3 regions of the Clostridium sp. TJA032 genome follow, and region 3 is predicted to be linked to each of the others. Evidence: predicted binding sites of a transcription regulator. Region 3 holds the regulator's gene; each other region holds the start of a gene.
The links. Region 3 encodes HrcA, which represses chaperone genes, less so after heat shock. Its sites were predicted from a motif close to TGTTAGCACTCNNNNNNNNNGAGTGCTAACA; they were not measured.

Region 1 (10,171 bases), on a different contig from region 3:
AAAGAGGATAGTGCATTTTATTATAGAGATGCGAAATTTATAATGGGAATACAATCAGTTTGGGAAGAAGATTGTTTTGCAGAAAAAAATATAAAATGGGTAGAAAATAATTTTAAGTATGTAAAAAGCATTACAGAAGGTTCCTTTATAAACTTTCCTTTTAAAGGTCTTATGGATTATGAGGAAGATTATTATGGAAAAAATAAATATAAATTAAGAGATGTAAGAAAAAAATATGATAAGGATAGATTTTTTGCCTTTGAGCAAGGAATTAAATAATAGAAAGCATAGAAAACTTCAAAGTTTTCTATGCTTTCTATTTATATGTATTAAATTTGATACATTGCAAAATATTTGAGGAAATATTTTGTATATCTATTAAATTTAAATATATTTTAAAAAAATTAATAATATTGTTTCATTGATAAGTTTCATAAATAAATTATAATATATTTATAAAAATTGTAATTATATGAAGGAAATTTTTAAAATTAATGTAGAAAGGAGGAAGAAATATGAATTTTGAATCATCTATTATATTAAATAAGAAAAAATATGACTCATATTTTGACAATACTTTTAAAAATACAATTTTAAATCATATAAAATGGATAGCTTTAGGAGTTGTAACTTTAGGTTTAGCATATCCTTGGATAATATGTATGAAATATGATTCTACTTGCAAACATACAGTTGTTTGTGGGAAAAGATTAAAATTTATAGGAAGTCCAAAGGAGTTAATAGGTCATTGGATACTTTGGTGGTTTCTTATTGTAATTACCTTTGGATTATATGGACTTGTAGTAAAAATAAGATTTCAACAATGGACAAGTGCTAATACAATTTTTGAAGAAGCTGATGAAGGTGAGTATTCACATCACAAGAAACACTTGCATCATAAAAAACATACACATGAAAATAATACACATCATAAAAAGCATTTACATGAAAAGAAAAAAGTAGAGAGTGCAAAAGAAATATCAGAAAATAAAGAATCAACTAAGGTAAAACAATTAACAGGCAATGAAAATTCACAAAATGTAAAACAATTAAAAGAAAGTGAAAACTCACAAAATGTAAAGGAATTAAATAATAAAAATATATAAGTAAAAAATTATTAAAAATATAAAAAACATGTAGTTTACTTATTAGTGCCCTAGTCTTAAAATGACAGTGTAAGATAAGAATAAACAAAAGAAAGAAGTGTTTAGTATGAGTATAAAATTAATATGCATAGATATGGATGGAACTTTGCTTATGGATCAGCAAAGAGTTTCTGAAGAAGATAAAAATGCAATAAGAGAAGCGGTAAAAAAAGGTGTAGTAGTTGCAATAACTACAGGAAGAATTTATGATTGTGCAAGAATGTACTCAGACACAATAGGATTAAAAACTCCTATTATAGCTAGTAATGGAGCTTACATTGGTGGAGTTAATGATGAGGAAATATATAATAATCCACTTAAATTAAGTGATTTAGAAGACTTTAATATAATAACAAAAAAAGATAACCTATTTACATATGTAACTACAAATTGGGGAATTGTTTCAACAAAAGAATTGCCAGAAAATCATGTTTATAAGGTTTTAAATAGAAGTTTACCTAAGGATAAACAAGTAAGATTAGAAGTTGTTGAAGATTTAGGAGAAGCTTTTAGAAAATATGATGGAGAAATATTAAAAGGCGTTTGTGTTGAAAAAGAATTTAAAGATAAGTTAAAAGAAGCTAAGGAAGAACTAATTGAATGTTCAAAAGACTTAGAAGTAGTTTCTTCTTGGGATGATAACTTTGAAATAATGAAAAAAGGTAGTTCAAAGGGAGAAGCTGTTAAAAAACTTGCAAAATATCTTGGTATATCTAGAGAAGAAGTAATGTGTATAGGAGATAGTGAAAATGACTTATCTATGATAAGTTGGGCTGGAATTGGTGTAGCTATGGGAAATGCAATAGAGCAAGTTAAGGAAGTTGCAGATTATGTAACTGATGATAATAAACATGGTGGAGTTAGTAAAGCTATAAAGAAATTTGTTCTTTAAATTTAAGGGAAATAGGTTCTTGCTTTTTATTTAAAAATAAAATTTTATTTGTGCAAAATTTATTTTAAAAGGAGATGCCATATGAAAGATATTATAGTAATAGGTGCTGGAGTAATTGGATGCTCTATAGCTAGAGAATTATCAAAATATAATTTAAAAACCTTAGTTATTGAAAAAAATAGTGATGTGTCTGAAGGAATATCAAAAGGTAATAGCGGTATAGTTCATGGCGGATATAATGAAAAATTAGGAACATTAAAAGCTAAGTTAAATTTAGAAGGAAATAAGCTTTTTGATGACTTATCAAGAGATTTACAATTTCCTTTTAAGAGAAATGGTGCTTTTATTTTAGCTTTTAATGAGGAAGAAGCTAAGACTTTAGAAAGTTTAAAAGAAAATGGAGAAAAGCTTGGGATTTCTGGACTTGAAATTTTAAGTAAAGAAGAAGCTTTAAATATTGAACCTAATTTAAATAAAGAAGTTTTCAAAGTTTTAAGTGTTAAAACTTCAGGGATAGTTAGTCCTTATGAAATGACTATTGCTTTAGCGGAAAATGCAGTAGAAAATGGTGTTGAGTTTAAATTTAATTCAAAGGTAACTAACATAGAAAAAATAGAAGAGGGATATAAGATAACATTAAACAAAGATAGCTTTGTGAAAGGTAAAATTATAATAAATGCTTCAGGACTAGAAGGTGCTTTTTTAAATAATATTATAAGCATGAACAAAAGAGAACTAAATCCAGTAAAGGGAGAATATTGTTTATTTGATAAAGTAGCTGGTGCTATGATAAATAAGACTTTATTCCAAGTTCCTAACAAGTTAAGTAAGGGAGTTTTAGTAACTCCAACAGTTGAAGGAAATCTTTTAGTTGGACCTAATGCTTTAAGTGGAGAAAGTTTAGAAACTTCTAGAGAAGGAATAGATGAAATTTTAGATAAGAGTAAAAAATCTGTTGATAATATGCCAATTGCAAGAATATTAAATACATTCTCAGGTATAAGACCAAAAACTTTTGAAGGTGATTTTATAATAGAAGAAGTTGAAGATGCTAAAAATTTTATAAATGTTATAGGTATAGATTCACCAGGATTAACAGCAGCACCAGCTATAGGAATATATGTTGTTAATATAATTAAAGAAAAACTTTCTTTAGAAGAAAATAAAAACTTTAAAGGTACTAGAGAAAAAATAGTTAGATTTTCAGAACTTTCTTTAGAAGAAAAAAATAAATTAATAAAAGAAAAACCAGCTTATGGACATATGATTTGTAAATGTGAATTTGTAACAGAAGGTGAAATAATAGAGGCTATTAATAGACCTATAAAGGCTACAACTATAGATGCAGTTAAAAGAAGAACTAGAGCTTCTATGGGAGGATGCCAAGGGGTTGGATGTACAATTCCTATAAGTAAGATATTAAGCAGAGAATTAGGAATAGGTATAAGTGAAATAAATAAAAATAGTGAATGTTCACCAGTTATTGGGTTTAAGGAGGATTAAGTCTATGAGAGAATATGATTTAATTATAATTGGAGGAGGAGCATCAGGTCTTCTTTCAGCTATTTATGGCAAAGAGGCTGGAATAGAAAATATTCTTTTAATAGAGAAGGATTCAGTTTTAGGAGGAGCTTTAAATTCAGCTAATTATAATATAAGTGAAAAAGGAAATATAACTGGATTAGAGTATAAAGATGAACTTTTAAAGGAATTTAACAAGCTAAATATAGATGTTAAATTAAATACAATGGTTTTAAAAATAGAAGAATCAAAGGAAATTATTTGTACAAGTAGTGAAGAGGGAGTTCAAAAGATAAAAGGAAAAAATATTATAATAGCTAATGGTGGAAAAGAAAAAGGAAGAAATGCAGTTTCTATTCCAGGAGGACGTGTATCTGGAATTTTAACAGTTGGAATGGCTAAAAAAATATTTGGAATGAAAAATATGATTCCTGGTAAAAATATATTTATAGTAGGGGATAGTACTCTTTACATGATTCAAGAAGATTTAAAGAAACATAATATAAAAATTGCAGGAATCATAACAGATAAAAATAAAGATGAAATTTTTGATTTAAGCAATAATTTATATAAAGGATATGAAATTACTTCTATACATGGAGAAGGAAGAGTAGATTCTGTAACCATAAAAAATGAAGAAAACACTAAAAATATAAAATGTGATACAGTAATTTTTTCTTATCCAATGGTTTCAGATGGTTTAGTTGCTTTAAGAAGTGGTCTTAAATTAAACCCAAATACAACAGGAGCTCTTGTAGATGAAAATTTTGAAACATCAAAAGAGGGAATATATGCTTGTGGAAATGCAATATATATTCATAAAAATATAGAAGATGTTGAAAAAGAATGTAAAAAATTAATTGAAAAATTAAGTTAAAAACTATATTACTATAAAAATAGCAATATAGATTATATATTAAATCTATGAAGTAATATTTGGCAATATTATATAGATTTTCAATATTAATAATTAACTTTACCGAAATTTCGATTTTGGTAGAGTTAATTTGCTATATTATGTTAAAATTAAGTAATGTATTATTTTATTACATAATATTTAGCAGTATTGAAAAGAGGGTGTATAGTATATGGTCTATTTTGCTTATGGTAGTAATTTATGTTTAGAGCAGATGAAAAAAAGATGTCCAGAAGCTATTCCTATGGTTGGTGTACATCTTAATAATTATAAATTAACTTACAATAAGTATGCAGATATAGTACCTTGTAATGGTGAAAAGGTTTATGGTGCTATTTATGAAATCTCTATAAATGATTTAAAGATTTTAGAAAAGTATGTAGAGTATTCAGATTTATACGAAAAAAAATATGTTATTGTGCAAGATTCAAAGGGAGTTTCCTATGAAGCCTTTGCATATATTATGAAAGAAAAAGGTGAAAATAAGCCTGAAAAAAGGTATTTAGAGGTTATTAGTAAAGGATACAAAGATTGGGGAATTATTTATTAAAATAATTAATAAATATAAAAGTCTTAATTCTTTTTAAAATAATTTTAGATTAATTTGCTATAGGTTTTAAGTATTTATGTTATAGTAGTATAAATAATTAGTTTGAAAGAATAATAAATATTATTTATGAGGTAGTACATATGAAAAGCAATATAAGAAGATTAGATGAAATATTAGAATTTAATAAAAACTTTGTAGAAAATAAGGAGTATGAAAAATACAAAGCAAGTAAAAAACCAGAAAAGAAAATGGTTATTTTATCTTGTATGGATACTAGACTTACAGAGTTATTACCAAAGGCTATGAACATAAAAAATGGTGATGCAAAAATTATAAAGGATGCTGGAGCTACAATAATGCATCCTTTTGGAAGTGTAGTAAGAAGTATATTAGTTGCAATTTATGAATTTAATGCAGAAGATGTTTTTATTGTAGGACATAGTGGATGTGGTATGAGTAATTTAAACTCTAGAGATATGATAAAGAAAATGGAAGATAGAGGGATAAAAGAAGAAACTATATCTACAATAAAAGAATGTGGAATAGAAGTTGAAAAATGGCTTCACGGATTTGGATGTGTAGAAGAATCAATTAAAAAGAGTGTAGATTCTTTAAGAAAACATCCTTTAATTCCAAAGGATGTAAGTATTCATGGGTTAGTTATAGACCCTCATACAGGAGAACTTAAAGTTATTGTAAATGGATACGAATAAAAAGATACTTACTTTTAAGTAAGTATCTTTTTTATTTATAAAATAAGTCTTATAAGTATTATAGGTAAAACTTTTTATAAGTGATATAATTAGATATATTACTAATTTAAAAAGGAGGGATAAAAGATGTATATAAGCAATACCATGAATATTTATAAAATAATTTGGATATTCACAATTGGTTCTGTATTAGGATACTGCGTAGAAATGATTTGGTGCTATGTAAGAAATGGTCATTTTGAAAGTAGAAAAGGATTAATCTATGGTCCAATTAGTCCAGTATATGGAATAGGTGGAGTAGTACTTACTTTATTGCTATATAGATTTATCCACTATAATGGAATAATAATATTTTTTATAAGCGCAGTTGTAGGAGGTGTATTTGAATATTTATGTTCTTTTTTTCAAGAAAAACTTTTTGGAAGCGTATCTTGGGAATATAATAGCAAGTCTTTAAGTATTAACGGAAGAACTAGTGTTGAATATTCTATTTTTTGGGGAATACTTGGGGTGTTCTTTTTAAAGGATATTTACCCTTTATTTGATGATTTTATGGGGTTATTTTCTACACAGAGTATAAAGGTTATAACTTTAATATTTGTAATATTTTTAGTGCCAGATATTATAATATCTTCTTTAGCTGTTAGAAGAGAAGTAGAAAGAAGAAAAGGAAAAAAAGCGAGAAATGCTTTAGAAAGATTTCTTGATAAAAAATATACAGATGAATTTTTAAAGAAGATATATCCTAATATGATATTTAAAAATTAATTTATAGGAGAATTTTATGTTTTTTGTTGGTATATTTGGAATTGACACTAAAGAAAAACAGGTTAAGGACATAGACAATATATATTGCAGAACTTGTGATAATAAAACAAAAGGTGTTTTGATAAAAACTTATGAATATTTTCATTTTTTCTTTATTCCTATCTTTAGATGGAATGAGAGGTTTTATGTTATTTGCAAAAGATGTAATTCAATTTATGAAATTTCAAAAGAAAAAGGAAAAGATATAGAAAAAGGAATTATTAAGGATATTTCTGAAAATGATATGACTCTTATAAAAGAAGGACAAGTTTATGGGAAAAAAGCTCTAAAAAGAACATGTCCAAATTGTGGAAGAGAAATAGAAGGAGATTATAAATATTGTCCTTATTGTGGAAGTAAACTTTAGATAATATTTTACATACTAAGTTTAGTAATTATCAAAACAGAAAATAACATATAAATTTATAAAATGTATTAGATTAATTTATAGCTAATTTTATACTTTAATAGAGTATTAAATTAAAATTAATTTAATACATTTTTTTGTAAAAATATTTTCTTTATATATTGACATTAATTGAAAAAAGTGTTATATATAGAATTATAGATTAGCACTCAATGATATAGAGTGCTAACAATTAGAGTTTTTTATTTTTGGAGGGAAATTTCAAAATGGAAAAAAGAGAATTTAAAGCAGAATCAAAAAGATTGTTAGACATAGTTATAAATTCAATTTACACAAATAGAGAAATATTTTTAAGAGAGTTAATTTCAAATGCTAGTGATGCTATAGATAAAGTTTATTATAAAACCTTAGGAGATAGCTCCTTAACTTTTAATAAAGATGATTATTATATAAAGATAGTGCCAAATAAAGAGGCAAGAACTCTTACAATATCAGATAAAGGTATTGGTATGACAGAGAAAGAGCTAGATGAAAACTTAGGGGTTATAGCTAAGAGTGGTTCTTTACAATTTAAAAAAGAAAATGAAATCAAAGATGGATTTGATATTATAGGACAATTTGGAGTTGGATTCTATTCAGGATTTTTAGTTGCAGATAAAATAACAGTAATAACAAAAGCTTTTGGAGAAGATAAAGCATATAAATGGGAATCTGATGGAGTTGATGGATATACAATTTCAGAAGCTAAAAAAGATTCTTTTGGAACTGATATAATTTTACATCTAAAAGAAAATGATGAGGATGAAAATTATGATGAATTTTTAGAAGAATATAAATTAAAATCATTAATTAAAAAGTATTCAGATTTTATAAGATATCCTATTAAGCTTGATATTACAAAATCTAAGATTAAAGAAGGAACAGAAAATGAACATGAAGAGTATGTTGAAGAAGAAACAGTAAACAGTATGGTTCCTTTATGGAGAAGAAATAAAAATGAACTTACTGATGAAGATTACAATAATTTTTATATGGAAAAAAGATTTGGATTTGACAAGCCTTTAAGACATATGCATATAAGTGTTGACGGGATGATAAGTTATAATTCAATTCTTTATATTCCTGAAAACATACCATATGATTACTACACTAAAGAATATGAAAAAGGCTTAGAGCTATATTCAAATGGTGTTTTAATAATGGAAAAATGTTCATCACTTTTACCAGATTATTTTGGATTTGTAAAAGGAATAGTAGATTCTCAAGATTTATCACTTAACATTTCAAGAGAAATGCTTCAACATGACAGACAATTAAGCCGTATTGCTAAAAATATAAAAAATAAGATAAAGAATGAACTAGAATCTATGATGAAAAATGATAGAGAAAGTTATGAAAAATTCTATAAAACTTTTGGCAGACAAATAAAATACGGAGTTTATGATGACTTTGGTATGAATAAAGATGAATTAAAAGATTTATTAATGTTTTATTCATCTAAAGAAAAGAAAATGGTAAGCTTAGCTGAATATGTTGAAAGAATGGATAAGGAACAAAAGTATATTTATTATGCTGTTGGAGAAACAAATGAAAGAATAGAAAAAATGCCACAAACTGAAATGGTATTAGATAAAGGTTATGAAATTCTTTATTTTACAGAGGATGTAGATGAATTTGCAATTAAAATGCTTATGAGCTATAAGGATAAAGAATTTAAATCAGTATCTAGTGGTGATTTAGGAATAGAATCAGAAGAGGAAAATAAGAAAGAAAATGAAGAAAATAAAGGTATATTTGAAGCTATTAAGGAAGCTTTAGGTGATAAAATAGTTGCAGTAAAAGCTTCAAGTAGACTAAAAAATTATCCAGTATGTTTATCTTCAGAGGGTGAACTTTCAATAGAGATGGAAAAAATATTAAGTGCTATGCCTAATAATCAAGGGGTTAAGGCACAAAAGGTACTAGAAGTTAATACAAATCATAAAGTATTTAATTCATTAAAAGATTCTCTTGAAAATGATAAAGATAAATTTAATTTATATACAAAATTACTTTATAATCAAGCTTTACTTGTTGAAGGTTTAAGCGTTGAAGATCCTGTAGATTTTACAAATGATATTTGTAAATTAATGAAATAGAATTAAACTCAAAAGGTGTAATAAGGAATTTAAATATTGCTTATTATGCCTTTTTTACTTTTATAAATTAAACCTAAAGGGGCTTTTGTAGATTATAAAAGAATTTTATGGTATATTTTAAAGTACGAAGGAGTGATTTTGTGAAGGTTACAATTAAAGATGTGGCTAAAGAAGCTAATGTAGCCCCTTCAACTGTTTCAAGAGTTTTATCTAATAGCCCTAAAATTAGTGAAGAAACTAAAAGAAAGGTAAATGAGGCTATAAAAAAATTAAATTATAAACCAAATGCCATAGCCAGAAGTCTTGTTAGTAATAAAACAAAAATATTAGGAGTTGTTTTACCAAATGAGGCTGATGATTCATTTAAAAATCCTTTTTTTGTAGAAGCTATGAGAGGAATGAGCATGTCTGCAGAGGAAAATGGTTATTATATAATGTATGCTTTTAGCAAAAATGATGAGGATGAATTAAGAACAATAAAAGAGTTTTCAGGGAATAATTTACTAGAAGGACTTTGCTTATTGTCTGTTAAGGAAGAAGACACTACTATAAAATATTTAAAGGATATAAATTTCCCCTTTGTAGTTATAGGAAGACCAGATGAAGAAGATGTTTTATGGGTTGATAATGATAATTTTAAAGCAATGTTTAGCTTAGTTGATAGTTTTATAAAAAATAAAAAAACTGACATAGCTTTTATTGGAGGTAAAAAAAGTTGGAATGTTTCAAAGGATAGATTGAGAGGATTTAAAGAGGCTTTTAAGGTTAATAATTTAAGTTATGATAAAGATATGGTTGTTGAGGGAAAAGATTTTTCGGAGGAATGTGGCTATTTAGCTATAAAAAATATAATATCAAAAAAAATTCCTAAGGTTGTTGTTACAACAGATGATTTACTTGCTTTAGGTGTAAATAAATATTTAAATGAAAAAAATATCTTAGGAGTTAAAATAGTTGGATTTAACAATACTCCCATGACTAAATATCAAAATCCACCTATTTCATCTATAGATATAAATGCAAGAGAATTAGGATATGAAGCTACAAAGCTACTTATAGATTATTTAAATGGAGGTTTAGATAATAGAAAAAAATATTGTATTGTAGATACGGAGTTAATAG
Region 2 (10,171 bases), on a different contig from region 3:
GAAGCAGTTGGAATATATGCAGAAAATATAGCATCTATTGAAGATATAGATACTTCAATGAAATTAGGAGCTAATCACCCTATGGGACCTTTAGCTTTAGGAGATTTAATTGGTTTAGATGTTTGTTTAGCTATAATGGATGTATTATTTAAGGAAACTGGTGATTCTAAATATAGAGCACATAGCTTATTAAGAAAATATGTTAGAGCTGGATGGCTAGGAAGAAAAACAGGTAAAGGATTCTATGACTATAAAGCTTAATTATTGAAATTTTATAATGTAGAATTAATATAATTTTTTAGATTGCAGTAAATTTAGAGGTTGATATTTATCAACCTCTTTTTATTTTCTTAATTTTTAAATTAATTAAAAAAGAGTTTATAGTTTATTTCAAAAAAATAGGAATATTTTTCGATTTATTAGAATATACATATATTGTAATTTTATATTTTTATTCAGAGATAGGTGAATTTATGAAAAATAAGAGTTTATTTAATATAATATATTACATAATTATTTTTTGTTTAATTATAATTTTAATAAATAATTTTATGAGTAAATCAGATAAAATCTTTAAAACTGTTGGCTTTAGAACTTATACAATATTAAGTGGTAGTATGGAGCCTAAAATAAAAACAGGAGATTTAGTTGTTGTTAAAAATACTAATTTTAATGAAATTAAAGAAGGAGATATTATAACATTTAAATCTGAGGGGAATGTGGTTACTCATAGAGTAATAGGAAAAAAGGATGATGGATTTATAACAAAAGGTGATAATAACAATGTTGAAGATAGTGGCTTAGTTAATGAAGAAAATTTTATAGGAAAAGTTTTATTTCACATACCTTTATTAGGACATTTAACTATATTTTTATCAAAGCCTATAGTTATTTCTGGATTTATGATATTAATTGCTATAAGCATATTATTTGACACATTTAAAGGAAATAAAAAGAATATTAAGAATTAAAAATAAACCTAAAGAAATTAAAGTATTTTAGTTTCTTTAGGTTTATTTTATATTATTAAATACTATTTATTAATAACTCTTATTAGTATAATATTAGTAGTATGAGGTTATTATTTAAGTTAATGACTTTTAAAATTAATTTTATGAGATAAGGTTTTATAGAAATTAAACTTTATTTTGGAGGTATAACATGTTAGTTGAAAAAGCTAGAGAAAAGTGGGATAAAAAGCATGACTTAAATTGTGCAGAGTGCATAATGTATGCTGCAAATGAAGAATATAATTTAAATTTATCAAAGGAAACTTTAAAGGTAATGTCTTCTTTTGGTGGAGGATTAGCTATAGGAAATATCTGTGGGGCTATAACTGGAGCAGCTGGAGTTTTAGGAGTTATGTTTACTGAAGATAGAGGACACCAAAGTCCTAAGACAAAAGCTTTAACAGAAGAATTTATGAAAAAGTTTTATGATAAATTAGGATATTATAATTGTATTGATTTAAAAGCTAAATATAGAAAAGATGATGACAAAAGATGCATAGTTATGATAGAAACAGCAGCTGAAATTTTAGATGAAATTATACAAAGAGAAAGATAGGTGAAAAAAATGGATTTTAAAAGTGTAGAATATAAAGATAATGAAGTTATCTTAAGAGAAACTAAAAATTTTAATATAAAACAAGTTTTTGAGTGTGGTCAATGTTTTAGATGGGAAAAAACAGAAAATAATTCATACATAGGTGTTGCCTTTGGTAGGGTTATAGAAGTATCTCAAAAGGGAGATGATGTAATAATATATAATACTAACAAAGAAGATTTTGAAAATATATGGATTGATTATTTTGACTTAAAAAGGGATTATTCAAAGGTTAAAGAAGCTTTATCTTGGGATGAAACTTTAAAAAGTGCTGTTGAATTTGGATATGGTATAAGAATATTAAATCAAGAACCCTTTGAACTTGTTATATCATTTATAATATCAGCTAGAAATAGTATTCCTGTTATTTCAAAAACAATAAAGAAAATAAGTGAAAGATGGGGAAATAAAATAGAGTATAAAGGCAAAGACTATTATTCATTTCCAAGTCCAGAAAGTTTATCTAAAGCATCAATTGATGATATAAGGGAAACAGGGGCTTCATTTAGAAGTAAGTATATAGTTGATACAACTAAAAAGATATATGATTGTGAGTTAGCTAAGAAAGGAATATTAAATGCACCTGAAGAGGACATAGTTGAAATACTAGAAAAATATGATTTAGAAAAGATAAGCAATATGGATGCTGATAACTGTCATAAAGGACTTCAAGAATTTATGGGAGTTGGAGCAAAGGTTGCAGACTGTATAATGTTATTTTCCATGAAAAAAAGTTCTGCATTTCCTGTAGATGTATGGGTTAAAAGAGCAATGATGCATTTTTATGGTGCTGATGATGCTTCTTTAAATAAAATAAGAATTTTTGCAAGAGAAAGATTTGGAGAATACTCAGGATTTGCTCAACAGTATTTATTTTATTATGCTAGAGAAAATGGAATAAAACTTTAAATAAAAAAAGAGCTTAGTTATTTAAGCTCTTTTTTATTTTAATAATATCGTCCTTTTTTTCTTAAAGCTTTTGATTTTTTTATTGAGATATCTGCTTCTCCAGGTTGTTTTCTAATAAAGTTTAGATATTTTTTTATTTTTTCTTCTTCTTTAATTCTCTCAAGAGAATTAAGTCTAAAAGATAATTCATAATTGCTAAAAAGAGCGTGAATTTGCTTATGACAGGGAATACAAAGAGAAATTACTTCCTCATTAAATTTCTTCTTTTCAAGAGGTATTAAATGATGTTTTGTAACTTCTGGAACACTCCTTTTACAAAGATTACAAATATTTTCTTTAGTCAAGTTAACCACCTTTAAATAAATATAATATTATTAAATATTATAATACATATATTTAAAATTAAAAAAACCTTATTTTAAAGCTTTTTTTAATTTAAAAGCTTTAATTTTAATATTTTATTTAATAAAGGTAGATTTTAGTTTTTTTATTTTTATAGTGTAAAAAATTTTTGATATTATGGAAAATATCATTACTAAAAATAATATAAATAAAGCTAACAATAAAAAATAGGATTCAGGTAAGACATTTATTATTTCATCTTTTTTAGGGTCAAAAATCCAGTAGTCATTATTAAAAAATATTTTATGAAAAATGGTAAATAATTTTGAAAAGTTTATATAAAAAGAAATAATTAAAGTGAAAAATATCAATATAACTTCATAAAAGAACATATTAAAACCTTTAAAGGAAAGGTTTGAGTTAGACTTTTTAAAAAATACATAAATTAAAATACCTATTATTATAGATATTAAAGCCATTAAATATAAGGATGAAAATATTTCTTTAACTTCAAAAAAGTGAATTTGCCCTATATTGCTAATTTTGAAGTTGTTAAATTTAAGAATTTCAATTTCAGGTGAATTTAAGTAATTTATTATATTTTTATAATCTTTTAAAAGTTCATTAGTGCTAATATTATTAAATTTTGGTATTTTATTAAATTTAATAAGTATATAATAGATAATAGGGGATATATTTAATGTTATAAGTACTGAAATTATTATAGAGCTTATTAAAAGGTAGATTGAAAATATAAAATCCTTTAAAGTTTTAAACATTACGTACTCCTTTAAATAATTATTTTTTTAATTCTAGACTTTTTTATTAAATAATAAACAAAAATACATATTTTAATAAAAGTTTTAGTATTAATTTATAGTACGTAAGCTTTAAATATATGATATTATTTTATAATTTAATAATTATAAATCTTTAAATATGTAAATTAAAGAAATTTCAAAAGAATAGAAGAAATATTAAGATAAATTAATTTAAAGATAGAAAATAATACTAATATATTCTAAATAAATAAATTTACTTATTGAATTTACAACTGGTAAATTATATGATAATAGTAAGAATTAGCACTCTATAATAAAGAGTGCTAAATAAATTAGCATTTTTAAGGAGGGTTTTTAATGAATATTAGACCACTAGGAGACAGAGTTGTTATTAAAAGACTAGAGGCTGAGGAAACCACTAAAAGTGGAATAATTGTTACTGGAACAGCTAAAGAAAGACCACAAGAGGCAGAGGTTATTGCAGTAGGTCCAGGAGCTATAGTTGATGGAAAAAGAAGCGAAATGGAAGTTAAAGTTGGAGATAAAGTATTATACTCTAAGTATGCAGGAACAGAAGTTAAATTTGAAGGTGAAGAATACACTATATTAAGACAAGATGATATATTAGCAATAGTTGAATAGTTAAATATAAGTGATTTATATATTCATGATAGATTTGGGAGGTAAATTAGTATGGCTAAAACATTATTATTCGGTGAAGAAGCAAGAAGATCTATGCAAGCTGGTGTAGATAAATTAGCTAACACTGTTAAGGTTACATTAGGACCAAAAGGAAGAAATGTTATTTTAGATAAAAAATTTGGTTCACCATTAATAACAAATGATGGTGTTACTATAGCAAGAGAAATTGAACTTGAAGATGCTTATGAAAATATGGGAGCTCAACTTGTTAAAGAAGTAGCTACAAAAACTAATGATGTTGCAGGGGATGGTACAACTACAGCTACATTATTAGCACAAGCTATTATAAGAGAAGGATTAAAAAATGTAACTGCAGGTGCAAATCCTATTTTAATAAGAAATGGAATTAAAACAGCAGTTGAAAAGGCTGTAGAAGAAATACAAAAAATTTCTAAACCTGTAAATGGAAAAGAAGATATAGCTAGAGTTGCTGCAATTTCAGCAGCTGATGAAAAAATAGGTAAGCTAATTGCAGATGCTATGGAGAAGGTTGGAAATGAAGGTGTTATAACTGTAGAAGAATCTAAATCAATGGGTACTGAATTAGATGTTGTTGAAGGTATGCAATTTGATAGAGGATATGTTTCTGCTTATATGGTTACAGATACAGAAAAAATGGAAGCCATTTTAGACAATCCTTTAATATTAATTACAGATAAAAAAATAAGTAATATTCAAGAATTACTACCATTACTTGAACAAATAGTTCAAGCAGGTAAAAAACTTTTAATAATAGCTGATGACATAGAAGGAGAAGCTATGACTACATTAGTTGTTAATAAATTAAGAGGAACTTTTACTTGTGTTGCAGTTAAAGCACCAGGATTTGGTGATAGAAGAAAAGAGATGTTACAAGATATAGCAACTTTAACTGGAGGTATTTTAATATCTGATGAAGTGGGAGGAGATTTAAAAGAAGCTACATTAGATATGCTAGGAGAAGCTGAAAGTGTTAAGATTACTAAAGAGAGTACTACAATTGTAAATGGAAGAGGAAATTCAGAAGAAATTAAAAATAGAATTAATCAAATAAAATTACAATTAGATGCTACATCTTCAGAATTTGATAAGGAAAAATTACAAGAAAGATTAGCAAAATTAGCTGGAGGAGTTGCAGTAGTTAAAGTTGGTGCAGCTACAGAAACAGAGTTAAAAGAAAGTAAATTAAGAATAGAAGATGCCTTAGCTGCAACTAAAGCTGCTGTAGAAGAAGGTATAGTTCCTGGTGGTGGAACAGCTTATGTTAATGTTATAAATGAAGTTTCAAAATTAAATTCAGATATACCGGATGAACAAGTTGGTATAAATATAATAGTAAGGTCTTTAGAAGAACCTATGAGACAAATAGCTCATAATGCTGGCTTAGAAGGCTCTGTTATAATTGAAAAAGTTAAAGGTAGTGCTTTAGGAGTAGGTTTTGATGCTTTAAGAGGAGACTATAAGGATATGATTAAAGCAGGAATAGTAGACCCAACTAAAGTTACAAGATCAGCACTTCAAAATGCAGCATCTGTAGCTTCAACCTTCTTAACAACAGAAGCAGCAGTAGCAGATATACCTGAAAAAGAAATTCCACAAGCACCTGGAATGGGAATGGACGGAATGTATTAAAAAAAAGATGGCAAGAAATTGCCATCTTTTTTTCTTTTATAGAGAAAATATATACATATAAGACTATAAATGTAACAAATGTCGAAAAAGAAGTTGATTTTTATTAATAATTGTAATTAAAAGTATTAATTTTTGATTGATAAAAGTTTTTAATAATATAATTATTAAAAAAAATAATAAATATTGTATTATTTTGTAGACAAATGGAAATTAATATGTTAGTATACAAATATAAAGTACAAAAGATTTATAAGTACATGAGATAATATAATTATTAAGAGAAACTTATAAAACTAATGATTTAAATTTTACTAATGATTTAAATTCTACATATGAACCTTTGTATTTAAAAACATTAAGATGGCATTAGAAATACTAATGACTTTAAATTAGACAAACTATATGAAGTGAAAAAATACTAATGATATAAAAAAAGAAGATTCTTAAAAGAATCTTCTTTTTTTTGTATATAAAACCTTTAAATGTTAATAATTATAGATAAAAATTATATAACATTTAAAGGAGTGTAATATGAAAAAATTTAAATGGAAATTTAAAATTAGTAAAAAGAAAAAAGGCTTTACCTTAATAGAATTAACAGTAGTATTAGCTATTATGGCTATAATACTAACAGTTATAGCACCTAATTTTTCTTATATTAAAGAAAGTGCAAAGAATAAGGTGGATAAGCAAAACTGTATGACAATAGAACGTTCTATTGAAATGCTTCTTGCTGAAGAAGCTATAAGTGAACAAGAAGAAGAAATAAAAATAACTGTAGAAGAGGATTCTATAAGTATAAATGGTATAAGCGGTGAAGGAAAAGAAAAGTTAAGTGATTTACTTGATGGATTAGAAAAGCCACAGAAAGGAGAAGCTTATTTAGCTAATATAACTGATGGTAAGAAAGTTGAGGTTACAATAGTTTAAGTTTTTAAAAGGATATAATTTTAAAGTTATATCCTTTTATTTAAATTATAGGATTATGAAATAATATTAAAAGAGGAGGAAGCTTGTATATAATATTTTTTTTCATTGGATTATTAAGTGGTTGGTGTTTAAATATAATTTCAGATTATATTCAGAAAGAAAATTATAAATCATTAAGATATTTTGCTTATAAATACTATAAAAGTTTTAAATATATAAGTAAGATATATACTATTACCTATATTAAATCAAAGATTAAATATATATTATTAAATAAAAAAAGATACATAACTAAATTTATAGTCATGGTAATCATGGGATTACTATATTCATTTATTTATAAATTTTATGGTATGTCTTTTTTTACGGTTAAGTATATCTCTTTAATAACCTTTCTTATGTTGATTGCATTAATTGATTATGAAACACAGTATATATATGCAATTACAACTTATCCAGCTATTGTTTTAGGAATAATATTTATTTTTTTTGAAAAAATTATATTTAACAATAGTATATTTAATTATTTACTTGGGTTTTTGATATCTTTTTTATTTATATCAATTTTAAGTAAAATTACTGGCTCTATAGGGAGTGGAGATGGAGAGGTATATGCTATTTCTGGAATATTTTTAGGTGTTGAATTATCAATAGTGAATATATTTTTATCTTTTATAGTAGGAGGAATCTTTTGCTTAATATTTATTATTTTTAGAAATAATAAATTAAATGATAAAATAGCTTTTGTTCCTTTTATTTCAATATCAACTACAATACTAATATTTTTTGGTGATGCAATAGCTTATTTATATTTTATTTAATAAATTTTACAATGTAAGTTTCTAAATTATAATTTTTATTAGAGTTTATTTTAATTAGTATTTATAGATATGGTTTAGAGCATAATATATTTAAAGTATATTTTTAATATAAATTTATTTATATTAAGGATAAAATTTTAAAGGGAATATAAATAGTAAAAGAAAGTAAATTTTTTCATGTTAATTTATAATTAATTAAATATGTAAGATTTTTTGGAAGAATATAAAAATGTTTGTGTGTAAATAAAAGTAAAAATTCTTTGATAAATTATTTTTTTGAGGTTAAAATGCAATTTTTATTTCGTTTATAGTCATTTTTGAATTAAAAAATGCAATAAATAAGTTTTGGAATTTATTTTATGCATTTTATTGACAAGCTTTATTTCATAGATTATAATAAATAAAAATTAAACAAAACGGAATATAAATAAACTCGTATAAGCTTTGAATAGGGCAAGGCGTTTCTACCGGGAACCTTAAATTTCCGTCTATGAGTGAATTTGATATACTATAGGGGTACTATAAGCATATTAACTTCACTTAGGAGTTATTATGCTTTTTTTTGAACACTAAAATTCATTCTTTATGTATATTTGCAAGTTTGCTTTCAAAAAATAAATTGGAATTTAAAAAAGGTAGAAACATTAAAAATTCAATTGTACGTAATTAACTTAAAGATATTGTGTGGAGGCGATAGTATGGCAAGAATATTAAAAACAGCATATACATTTGATGATGTATTATTAGTACCAAACAAATCAGAGGTCCTACCTAATGAGGTTTCTTTAAAAACTCAATTAACTAAAAAAATTCAATTAAATATTCCATTAATGAGTGCAAGTATGGATACAGTTACTGAATCTAAGATGGCAATTGCTATGGCTAGAGAAGGTGGAATTGGAATAATCCACAAGAATATGACAATAGAGGACCAAGCAAAAGAGGTTGATAGAGTAAAAAGACAAGAAAATGGAGTAATAACAGATCCAATATTCTTATCAGAAGATCACACAGTAAGCGAAGCTTTAGATTTAATGGCTCAATATAGAATTTCAGGAGTTCCTGTAACAAGAGAAGGAAAACTAGTTGGAATCATAACAAATAGAGATATAGTATTTGAAACAAATTACGATAAAAAAGTTTCAGAGGTTATGACAAAAAGCCCATTAGTTACTGCGAAAGAAGGAACTACATTAACTGAAGCTTTAGAAATATTAAAAAAGCATAAAATAGAAAAGTTACCTTTAATTGATGATGATAATAATTTAAAAGGGCTTATAACTATAAAAGATATAGAAAAAGCAAAGGCTTTCCCAAATGCAGCTAAGGATGAGAAGGGAAGACTTTTATGTGGTGCATCAATTGGTGTAACTAATGATATGATGGATAGAGTTGATGCAGTAGTTAAGGCAAAGGTTGATGTTATTGTCTTAGATACAGCTCATGGTCATTCAAAAGGAGTTATTGAAGGGGTTAAAAAAATAAAAGCTAAATACCCAGAACTTCAAGTAATCGCTGGTAACATAGCTACACCAGAAGCTGTAAGAGATTTAAAAGAAGCTGGTGCAGATTGTGTTAAGGTTGGTATAGGACCAGGTTCAATTTGTACTACAAGAATAGTTGCAGGTGTTGGAGTTCCTCAATTAACAGCTGTTATGGATTGTGCTGAAGAAGGTAAAAAATTAGGAATACCAGTAATAGCTGATGGTGGATTAAAATATTCAGGAGATATAGTTAAAGCTTTGGCAGCAGGAGCTTGTGCAGCTATGATGGGTTCAATCTTTGCAGGGTGTGAAGAAGCACCAGGTGCTATAGAGATATATCAAGGAAGAAGTTATAAAGTTTATAGAGGTATGGGTTCACTTGGAGCAATGGCTAAAGGTTCTAGTGATAGATATTTCCAAAATGGAACTAAAAAATTCGTTCCAGAAGGAGTAGAGGGAAGAATAGCTTATAAAGGTCATTTAGCAGATACTATATATCAATTAATAGGTGGAATAAAGTCAGGTATGGGATACCTTGGAGCACCTACTTTAGAAAATTTATATGAAAATGCTAATTTTGTAGTTCAAACTTCAGCAGGATTTAGAGAAAGTCATCCTCATGATATAAACATAACTAAAGAAGCACCAAATTATAGTGTTAACCAATAAATTAGATTAAAATTTTCAACAAGATGTTAGATTATAGCATCTTGTTGAATATATTTTATACATAAAACGTAAATGAAATTGTGGAGGAAATCGAATGAGAGATTTAGTTTTAGTTGTCGACTTTGGTGGACAGTATAACCAATTAATTGCTAGAAGAGTTAGAGAATGTGGAGTTTATTGTGAAATAATACCTTACACATATAGCATAGAAAAGATAAAAGAAAAAAATCCAAAGGGAATAATCTTTACTGGAGGACCAAACTCAGTTTATGGAGAAAATACTCCAACATTAGATAAGGAAATTTTTAACTTAAAT
Region 3 (10,171 bases):
TATAAATCTCCAGCAGGGCCGTTATTAGCTCCTTGTTCCCCTTGTCCTCTTAATGGTATTATGTTTCCAGTATCTACACCAGCTGGTATCTTAACTGTTATCTTTCTATGCTTCCTAACAGTTCCTTTACCCTTACAATCTGGACATGGTTCTTCAATTATTTTTCCTGTTCCACCACATTGGTCACAAGTTGTTGTAGATACAAAACTTCCTAATGGAGTTTGTCTTTGTACTCTTATTTGTCCTGAACCATTACATTTTGGACAAGTCTTAGGAGAAGTACCAGGCTTAGCTCCTGTTCCATGACAAGTTTCACAGTTTTCTGTTCTAGTAATTGATATTTCTTTTTCACAACCAAAAACAGCTTCTTCAAAAGTTATATTTAAACTATATTCTAAATCAGCACCTCTTTGTGGAGCATTTTTTCTTCTTGAAGAACCTCCACCAAAGCCACCGCCAAAGAAAGATTCAAAAATATCTCCAAAGCCACCCATTTCAGAGAAATCAAAGCCACCAGCGTCAAAACCGCCACCGCCAAAGCCACCACTTCCATCAAAAGCAGCATGACCGAATTGATCATATTTAGCCTTCTTTTCTGGGTCCTTTAAAACATCATAAGCTTCATTTACTTCTTTAAAATTTTCCTCTGCTTCTTTATCTCCAGGATTTCTATCTGGATGATATTTCATAGCCATTTTTCTAAAAGCTCTTTTTATCTCATCATCTGAAGCACCTTTTTTAAGTCCAAGCACTTCATAATAATCTTTTTTAGCCACTATCTTTCACCACCTATAAGTTTACTTATAAAAAGGGAAGACTATCTTGAGCCTTCCCTCTATTGATTACTTTATTATTATATCAAAGCTTTAAGTCTTGTGATAGTTTTAATTATTATTTATCATCTTGAACTTCAAAGTCAGCATCTACAACATTGTCATCATTGTTTCCGTTTGATGCATTAGCTCCACCCATGTTGTTTGGGTCAAAGCCTTGACCTTGTGCTCCACCATTTTGTTGATATAATTTTTCTGATACTTTATAGAATGCTTGAGTTAATTCTTCCATAGCTTTCTTTATAGCTTCTATATCTTCGCCATCTTTAACTTTCTTAACAGCTTCTATTTTAGCTTCTATTTCTGATTTTTCTTCAGCTGAAACTTTATCTCCAAGCTCATTTAAAGTTTTTTCTGTTTGATAAACAGTTTGTTCAGCATTGTTTTTAACTTCTATAGCTTCTTTTCTCTTCTTATCTTCTTCAGCAAATTGTTCAGCTTCTTTTACAGCCTTATCAATTTCAGCATCACTTAAGTTAGTTGAAGCTGTGATTGTTATGTTAGCTTCTTTTCCAGTAGCTTTATCTGTTGCAGAAACTTTAACTATACCATTTGCATCTATATCGAAAGTAACTTCGATTTGAGGGATTCCTCTTGGAGCTGGAGCAATTCCTGATAGAGTAAATCTACCTAAAGTTTTGTTATCAGCAGCCATTTGTCTTTCACCTTGTACTACATGAATTTCAACTGAAGTTTGGTTATCTGCTGCAGTTGAGAATATTTGACTCTTTCTTGCAGGGATAGTTGTATTTCTTTCGATTAATGGAGTTGCAACTCCTCCTAAAGTTTCAATTCCTAATGTTAATGGAGTAACATCTAGTAATAATACGTCTTTAACATCACCAGTTAAAACACCAGCTTGTATTGCAGCACCCATTGCTACACATTCATCTGGGTTAACTCCTTTTGAAGGCTCTTTTCCAGTGAAGTTTTTAACAGCTTCTTGAACTGCAGGTATTCTTGTTGATCCACCAACTAAGATTACTTTATCTATGTCATTTAATGAAACGTTACCTGATTTTAAAGCTTCTTTCATTATGTTTATTGTTCTTTCAACTAAGTCATGAGTTAATTCATTGAATTTAGCTCTTGTTAATGTCATATCTATGTGTTTTGGACCAGTTGCATCAGCAGTTATAAATGGTAAGTTTATTAATGTTTGAGTTGATGATGATAACTCAATTTTAGCTTTTTCTGCTGCTTCTTTTAATCTTTGAAGAGCCATTTTATCTTGTCTTAAATCTATTCCATTTTGAGCTTTAAACTCATCTGCTATATAATCTATAATTCTTTGGTCAAAGTCGTCTCCACCTAATCTAGCATCACCATTTGTTGATACAACTTCGAATACTCCATCACCTAAATCTAAGATAGATACGTCGAAAGTACCACCACCTAGGTCATATACTAAGATTTTGTGTGCATTATCCATTTTATCTAATCCATAAGCTAATGATGCAGCTGTTGGTTCGTTTATTATTCTCTTAACATCTAAACCAGCTATTCTACCAGCATCTTTAGTTGCTTGTCTTTCAGCATCATTGAAGTAAGCTGGAACTGTGATAACAGCTTCTGTTACTTTTTCTCCTAAATATGCTTCAGCATCAGCTTTTAATTTTTGAAGTATCATTGCTGATATTTCTTGTGGTGTATAATCTTTTCCATCTATATTAACTTTGTAGTCAGTTCCCATGTGTCTTTTTATTGACATTATTGTTCTATCTGGGTTTGTAATTGCTTGTCTTTTAGCAACTTGACCTACTAATCTCTCTCCATTTGCTTGGAATGAAACTACTGATGGAGTTGTTCTTGCACCTTCTGAGTTAGTGATAACTACTGGTTCTCCACCTTCCATAACAGCTACACATGAATTTGTTGTTCCTAAATCTATACCTATTATTTTACTCATTGAAAATTCCTCCTCTATAAATATCTATATATAATTTGTCAAATTCTAATTAATTATTTAGTTACAGTTACCATAGAATGTCTTATGACTTTATCCCCTCTTTTATATCCCTTTTGGAATACTTGGGCTACTTCATTTGGTTTTGCTCCTTCTTTTTCTACAACCATCATAGCTTGATGTAATTCTGGGTCAAAACCATTTTCTGTAGATATTTCTTCAACTTGAAGTTTATCTAAAGCATCTTCAAATTGTCTTACTGTCATTTCAACACCTTTTTTAAGGTCCTCAACAGTTCCATCTACATCTAAGGCTCTTTCTAAGTTATCTAAAACTGGAAGCATTTTTACTAAAACATCTTCACAAGCATCAGTATATATTCTTTCTTTTTCTTTATCTGTTCTTTTTCTGTAGTTTTCATACTCTGCAGATATTCTTAATAATCTATCTTTTAAGGCCTCTAATTCATTTTCTAGTTTCTTTGTTTTATTTTTAAACATATTATTTTCTTCCTTTAAAGCCTTTAATTCTTCAAAATCTATAACTTTTTCATCAGCCTTAATATCTTCTGAAACTTCTTCTACCTCTTCATCAATATTAGGATTTTCAGCCTTTGTTTCTTTGTCTAATTCCTCTTTGATATTATCCTTTAACTCTTCGTTAAAATCTTTATCATCCACCATAAAGCAGTTACACCTCTTCTCTTTATTTACTACTTATTTTTTAAGGTTTCATTTAATTCTTTCATAACCTCAGTCATGATTGCTAAAACCTTAGAATAATTTATTCTTCTAGGCCCTATTAAAGCTATTGTACCTAAAGATCTATCTCCTACATGATAACCAGCTGATATAATGGAACATTCCTTAGCCTCTGGGACAAAAATTTCATCTCCTATTTTTACAGTCATATCTTCACTATCACTTATAAGTTCTGAAATACTTTTCTTATCATGTAAAAATTCTAAAATTTCCTTAGCTTTATGAATATTATTATATTCTGGATAATTTAATATATTAATTGCTCCCTCTAAGAATACCTCAGATGTTTCATCACCCTTTAAGCTTTCATAAAGAGCTGGTAACACAGCATTTACTATATCTTCATATCCACTTAAAGCTTTATTTAAGTTACTTATAACCTCTAAGTTTATTTGCTCAATAGTAAGGTTTTTAAGCCTTTCAGTTATTATCTTACTAATTTTAATAAGTTCTTCAGATATAGGTACGCTCCTTACTTTTATAACTGTATTTCTTATAACACCACTATCTGTTACTAATACACATAAAATACTTAAATCATCAACCTTCAAAAGTTGTATAGACTTAACAAAACTTTTATGCACAGAAGGTGCTTTTACTATACAAGTCATTTTAGTAAGTTCTGATAGAAGAGCACTAGTTTGCTTGATTATTTTATCAACTTCATACAATGTACCATCTATTATTGAACTTCTAATAAGACCTTCTTCTTCAGAAGACAATCTTTCAAATTCAATCATTCTATCTACATATAATCTATATCCTCTGCTTGATGGAATTCTTCCTGCCGAAGTATGAGGCTGTTCTAAAAATCCCATATCCTCTAAGTCAGCCATTTCATTTCTTATTGTGGCTGAACTTACTCCAAGATTATATTTTTTAGCGATAGTTCTTGAACCAACGGGTTCTCCTGTTGATATATAGTCTTGAATTATAGCTCTTAATATTTGAAGCTTTCTATCATCTATCACTAATCTCACCTCTTTATTAGCACTCACTATTAACGAGTGCTAACTAGTACACTATTAATATATTACCTTACAAGTTTTTTGTCAATCCCATTTTTTATCATTTTAAACCAAATTTTTGATTTTTATAATGTTTATTCTACTCTTTCTTCTATTTTCTTTTATTTTCTTTAAGTTACATATAAATTCACTTTATGTTTATAAAAGAAATTCAGCCATTATAATATTAGATACTTCAATACCCTTTTCACTTAAATAAAGCCTTCCATTCTCCCTTATTAAAAGCCCTCTATTTATATACTTATTTATTATTTCACCATATACTAAATTTATATTCATTTTAAATCGTTCTTCAAATTCTTTTTCTTCAATTCCTTTAATCTTTCTAAGGCCCATAAACATAAATTCTTCCATATTATCCTTTAAAGAATTGTTTATTATTTCTTCAATAGCTTCTCCCTTTTCATTTATTGAATTTATATAATTTTCTATATTACTTATATTCTTAATTCTTTTTCCATTAATATAAGAAGCTGAAGATGAACCTAATCCTATCCAATTTTTCATGTCCCAATAAGCTAAATTATGTCTACACTCCATTCCCTTTTTAGAGTAATTAGAAATCTCGTATTGATTAAACCCCTTGCTTTTTAAATAACTTTTACAAAAATCATACATCTCTCTTTCTTCTTCTTCACTAGGTAAATTTAATTTATCCCTTTCATATAAGGTATAAAAAGCTGTTCCTTCTTCAATTATTAAGCTATAAGCTGAAATATGTGTAGGATTTAAAGATACTACTTCCTTTAAAGTTTCCTTAAAATCTTCCACACTTTGATTAGGTAATCCAAACATTAAATCTACATTTATATTTTCAAAGCCAGCCTCTCTAGCTTTTAAAAAGTTTTCCTTAAAACTATCATAATTATGTATTCTACCAATCTTTCTTAATAAATTATCTTGCTTAGCTTGAAGTCCCATACTTATTCTATTTACTCCATATTTTTTCATAACTTTAAGCTTCTCATAAGTCAAATTGCCAGGATTACATTCTATGGTATATTCAACATCATAAACTATATTTAATTCTTTAATACTTTTTAAAACCTCTTCTAATTCATCACAATTTAAAACACTAGGAGTTCCACCTCCTATAAATATAGTTTCAATCTCAAAATTTTTATTTTTCTCTTTAAAAATTTTTATTTCCTTTTTTAATGCTTCTATATAATCTTTTCTTAAATAATCCTTTCCAGAAAAGGATGGAAAATCACAATAAAAACACTTTTGAGCACAAAAAGGTATATGTATATATAAAGAAATTTGTTCCATATCTTATTTCCTCCAAAATTCATTTAGACTAAAAAGTCTTTCTTATATATTATAATAAAAAAAGTCATGAGTGAATAAACTCACAACTTTTACTTTGTTTCTTAAAATTTAAATACTTAAAATAGTTATTTTAAATTTCTCTTAAATTTATATTTATAGCATTATGAATTAATGTATCTCTTTGAACCTCTATAATTGAAGTATTTATTTCTTCTCCTTCTAAATAAACATTTATATTGCTATGTTCTCCATACTTAGCTAAAAATTTATCTAAGTCTGAAATTTTAAGACTTATACAAATATTCTCTCCATTTTTTCTATTTATAACACCAGTTGCTCTTCCATTATTTCTAAATTTCCTATTCTTTATTTTAGGATCTCTTTTTTCAGCCTTTATCATAAAAACTCAACTCCTCTACATAAGTTTTATTAATTTACTATAAATATATGGAGTATCTTTCCTTTTAATGACTAAATAAAATATATTTTAAATATAAATTTTTTCCTAAAATTTCTTATATACTATGATTTTTAAATAAACTTACAATAAAAAAAGCAAGAGTAAATAAATTTCATTTACTCTTGCTTAATAGATAATTAATCAACCTTTAATACTGACATAAATGCCTCTTGAGGAACTTCAACTGTTCCTAATTGTCTCATTCTCTTCTTACCTTCTTTTTGTTTTTCAAGAAGTTTTTTCTTTCTTGAGATATCTCCACCATAACACTTAGCTAATACGTCTTTTCTCATAGCCTTAACAGTTTCTCTTGCTATAATCTTTGAACCTACTGCTGCTTGAATTGGTACTTCAAACATGTGTCTTGGAATTATCTCCTTAAGCTTTTCTGCAATAGCTCTACCTCTATGATAAGCCTTAACTTCTGGAACTATCATAGATAAAGCATCTACATTATCTCCATTTAATAGAATATCTAACTTAACAAGCTTTGATTGTTCATAACCCTTTAATTCATAATCTAATGAAGCATATCCTCTTGTCTTTGATTTAAGAGTATCAAAGAAGTCATAAACTATTTCATTTAGTGGAATTTCATAGTGTATAACAACTCTTGTTTCTTCAAGATATTGCATATCTATAAATTTACCTCTTCTATCTTGGCATAATTCCATTACCGCACCAGTGTAATCTGTTGGAGTTATTATGGAAGCTTTAACAACTGGTTCTTCCATATATGCAATTTCTGTCATTGGTGGAAGATTTGTTGGATTTGTTAAATCAAAAGTCTCTCCATTTGTTTTAGTTACTTTATATATAACTGATGGTGCTGTTGTAATTATGTCTAAGTTAAATTCCCTTTCAACTCTTTCTTGGATTATTTCCATATGTAATAATCCTAAGAATCCACATCTAAATCCAAAGCCTAAAGCTACTGATGTTTCAGGTTCAAAAGATAAGGCAGCATCATTTATTTGAAGTTTTTCTAAAGCTTCTTTTAGCTCCTCATATTTTGCTCCATCAACTGGGTATATACCTGAATAAACCATTGGAATTGCTGGTTTATATCCTGGTAAAGCTTCTGCTGTTGGTCTAGCTGCTTCAGTTATTGTATCACCAACTCTAGCATCTCTAACATTTTTTATTGAAGCTGTTATATATCCAACTTCTCCTGCACTTAATCCTTCTTTTAGGGGCATTAAGGCAGGTGTAAACACTCCTGTTTCAACAACCTCATAAACCTTATCTGTTGACATTAATTTAATTTTTGTTCCTGGTTTAACTTTACCATCTTTAACTCTTATATGACATACAACACCTTTATAACTATCATAATATGAGTCAAATATTAAAGCTTTAAGAGGTGCATTTTCATCTCCTTCTGGTGCAGGAATTTTTTCAACGATTTCTTCTAAAACATCTTCTATATTTAATCCTGTTTTAGCTGATACTAAAGGTGCATCTTCCGCCTCTATTCCTATTACATCCTCTATTTCCTGCTTTATTTCATCTGGTCTAGCACTTGCTAAATCAACCTTATTTATAACAGGTACTATTTCTAAATCATTATCTAAAGCTAGATAACAATTTGCTAAAGTTTGAGCTTGTATTCCTTGTGTAGCATCTACTACTAAAATAGCACCTTCACAAGCTGCTAAACTTCTTGAAACTTCATATGTAAAGTCTACATGACCTGGAGTATCTATAAGATTTAATATATATTCTTCGCCGTTCTCTCTCTTATAGATAAGTCTTGCTGCTTGAGACTTTATTGTTATTCCTCTTTCTTTTTCAAGCTCCATAGTATCTAGTACTTGCTGTTCCATTTCTCTTTGAGTTAATGTTCCAGTTTTCTCTAAAAGCCTATCCGCTAATGTTGATTTACCATGATCTATATGAGCTACGATTGAAAAGTTTCTTATATACTTTTTTTTATCCATATCTAAACCTGCTCTCTAAACTATTTAAAAAGTTTTTGAACAGTTTTCACCCCCACATTGTAGAATAAGTCAAGTTACATTATATCACAAAGCTAAGGGAAACTGTCAATATTCTTTAAATTACATTGTTACATACCTTCCTATAAACTCATTTACATTTAAAATTAAGGTATTTATTAAATTAAAGGTACCAATTAAAATATTACCAAACAAACTTTTATTTAAATTTAAAGTATGTTCTTTAAAAACCAAATAAAACTCATCTTTGTTTTCATATATTTTTACTGGACTATTATCTTCACTAAATATTGTTAAATCCATTCCTGTTTCTTCTTTTATTTTTTCATAATCTACCTTTTCACTTAACTCATAATCTTTATTATTAAAAGCCTCTGTGTTTTCAATATTAATTCCTATAACTCCCCATAATATTATTGATGTGAAGAGGATAAAAAGAGTAGAATAAATGATAAATTTCTTCAAAACAAAACACCCCCATAGAACTACTATCTATAAGGATGTTCAAAATTCTTTTATTTTATTCACTTTTTCCTATTTAATTCCTCTGCTATTAATCTAGCTATATATTTTGCTGTAGCCTGTGCTTCCTTAGAGGTATTAACCTCTGCACCAACTTCAATAAGCATAGAATTCTTACTAAAGTCTTGATTAAAGGCATTTCTTCCCCTATCATACTTATAGGTTTCCTGCATTCTTAAAATATTTGGGAAAAGTTCATTAGCTTTATTAATAAATCTATAAGCTAAAGCTTCAGCTTCATTAAAATATTGATTATTTTTAGTTGTAACAAACATAATTTTTGCTAAGTTTTCTCCATTTATATTAGCAGTTAAATTCTTTTTATTACGTTCTCCAACAGAATCTCTATGAATATCTATTATTAACTTAAAATCAGGATATTCACTAGTATATTTTTTCACAGTTTCTCTTGATTTATTATAAGACTGTTCATAAGAAACTGAATGGTTTGTTTTATCATGTATAACTGATATTCCATAATTCTCCTGTAATTCTTTTGCAACTAAAGTTCCTACTCCAACTACATTATTTTCTTCATTATTTGAAGTTCTTTCTTCACTATATCCTTCTGAATTATGAGTATGATATATAAGTACTTCTGGCTTAGATTGGTCTAACTCCTTCTTTAAAGTTGGGTCATAAACTTCATTATTTTTACTTGCCTCTAATTGATTTTTATTAATTTCTTCATTAGAAACTATATCTATACTTTCTTTATTTAAATCAAATGAATCTACTTTCTCACCTAATGAATAATCAAGCTTATCAATTGAAGCAATTTTTTCTACTGCATCAAAATATGGAACTTCTTTCATAACAATTTCCATAGGCTCTATTGGTTTTATATTTAAAGTTTCTAAAGCTAAACTCTGTAATGTAATATTGCTTTCTAAATAAGCATTTTCATCATAATATGTTCCCTTTGCAACAGGCATTCCTGCATTTAAAAGTTGTATATATGATAAATTTTCTCTCATATCTTTACTTGCTGCAATTTTCATAAATCTAAACATAAATAATATAAGTAAAGATAAGAGAATAATCATCCCTATAGGTATCTCTCTCTTATTAATACCTCTCACATTATCCCCTCCCTCATATTTTCATTTATATGAGGGTATATTAATTATTATGTTACTCTATTTATATTTTTCTCATATTAATTTTTAAATTGCTTTTTACAAAAAGCTTTAATTTAAGAATTTATTTATGTCCTCTAAAATCATATTAGGTTGTAATGAAATATTTATACCATTTGCTATAATCTTTGAAACAGATTCTATTATGTCATCTATTTCCTTTGGTGTAACCATTAAATCACCTACATAAGGATTTAAAAGAGTTTTTATAAGAACTCCCTTTTCATTTTTATCTATTTTATTTAGTAAATCATAAAACTCTTTTCCATTTTCAGCTTGATTTATCATTTCA

Region 1: htpG (molecular chaperone HtpG) is a predicted target of HrcA. The motif match lies at 7,112-7,142, and genes of this name have one in related genera.
Region 2: groES (co-chaperone GroES) is a predicted target of HrcA. The motif match lies at 3,937-3,967, and genes of this name have one in related genera.

What each region holds. Positions count from the first base shown of each region.
Region 1 covers NZ_JBZEFB010000002.1:107,686-117,856, reverse strand. Annotated here, with positions in the region: gene AC4FRL_RS07670 (FAD-binding oxidoreductase) at 1-279, shown strand, start outside; gene AC4FRL_RS07665 (YjgN family protein) at 516-1,106, shown strand; gene AC4FRL_RS07660 (Cof-type HAD-IIB family hydrolase) at 1,213-2,037, shown strand; gene AC4FRL_RS07655 (NAD(P)/FAD-dependent oxidoreductase) at 2,119-3,540, shown strand; gene AC4FRL_RS07650 (NAD(P)/FAD-dependent oxidoreductase) at 3,545-4,435, shown strand; gene AC4FRL_RS07645 (gamma-glutamylcyclotransferase family protein) at 4,647-5,024, shown strand; gene AC4FRL_RS07640 (beta-class carbonic anhydrase) at 5,165-5,737, shown strand; gene AC4FRL_RS07635 (putative ABC transporter permease) at 5,864-6,505, shown strand; gene AC4FRL_RS07630 (zinc ribbon domain-containing protein) at 6,522-6,911, shown strand; gene htpG (molecular chaperone HtpG) at 7,178-9,049, shown strand; gene AC4FRL_RS07620 (LacI family DNA-binding transcriptional regulator) at 9,190-10,171, shown strand, end outside.
Region 2 covers NZ_JBZEFB010000003.1:28,785-38,955, reverse strand. Annotated here, with positions in the region: gene AC4FRL_RS08460 (3-hydroxybutyryl-CoA dehydrogenase) at 1-261, shown strand, start outside; gene AC4FRL_RS08455 (signal peptidase I) at 474-971, shown strand; gene AC4FRL_RS08450 (C-GCAxxG-C-C family protein) at 1,162-1,566, shown strand; gene AC4FRL_RS08445 (DNA-3-methyladenine glycosylase family protein) at 1,576-2,514, shown strand; gene AC4FRL_RS08440 (HNH endonuclease) at 2,553-2,858, opposite strand; gene AC4FRL_RS08435 (TIGR01906 family membrane protein) at 2,973-3,635, opposite strand; gene groES (co-chaperone GroES) at 3,996-4,280, shown strand; gene groL (chaperonin GroEL) at 4,332-5,951, shown strand; gene AC4FRL_RS08420 (type II secretion system protein) at 6,483-6,881, shown strand; gene AC4FRL_RS08415 (prepilin peptidase) at 6,965-7,702, shown strand; purine riboswitch at 8,116-8,213, shown strand; gene guaB (IMP dehydrogenase) at 8,401-9,855, shown strand; gene guaA (glutamine-hydrolyzing GMP synthase) at 9,950-10,171, shown strand, end outside.
Region 3 covers NZ_JBZEFB010000001.1:1,329,249-1,339,419, forward strand. Annotated here, with positions in the region: gene dnaJ (molecular chaperone DnaJ) at 1-776, opposite strand, end outside; gene dnaK (molecular chaperone DnaK) at 892-2,742, opposite strand; gene grpE (nucleotide exchange factor GrpE) at 2,796-3,422, opposite strand; gene hrcA (heat-inducible transcriptional repressor HrcA) at 3,452-4,471, opposite strand; gene hemW (radical SAM family heme chaperone HemW) at 4,667-5,800, opposite strand; gene AC4FRL_RS06210 (hypothetical protein) at 5,931-6,200, opposite strand; gene lepA (translation elongation factor 4) at 6,398-8,200, opposite strand; gene AC4FRL_RS06220 (sporulation-related protein NgaS) at 8,321-8,683, opposite strand; gene AC4FRL_RS06225 (stage II sporulation protein P) at 8,743-9,822, opposite strand; gene gpr (GPR endopeptidase) at 9,931-10,171, opposite strand, start outside.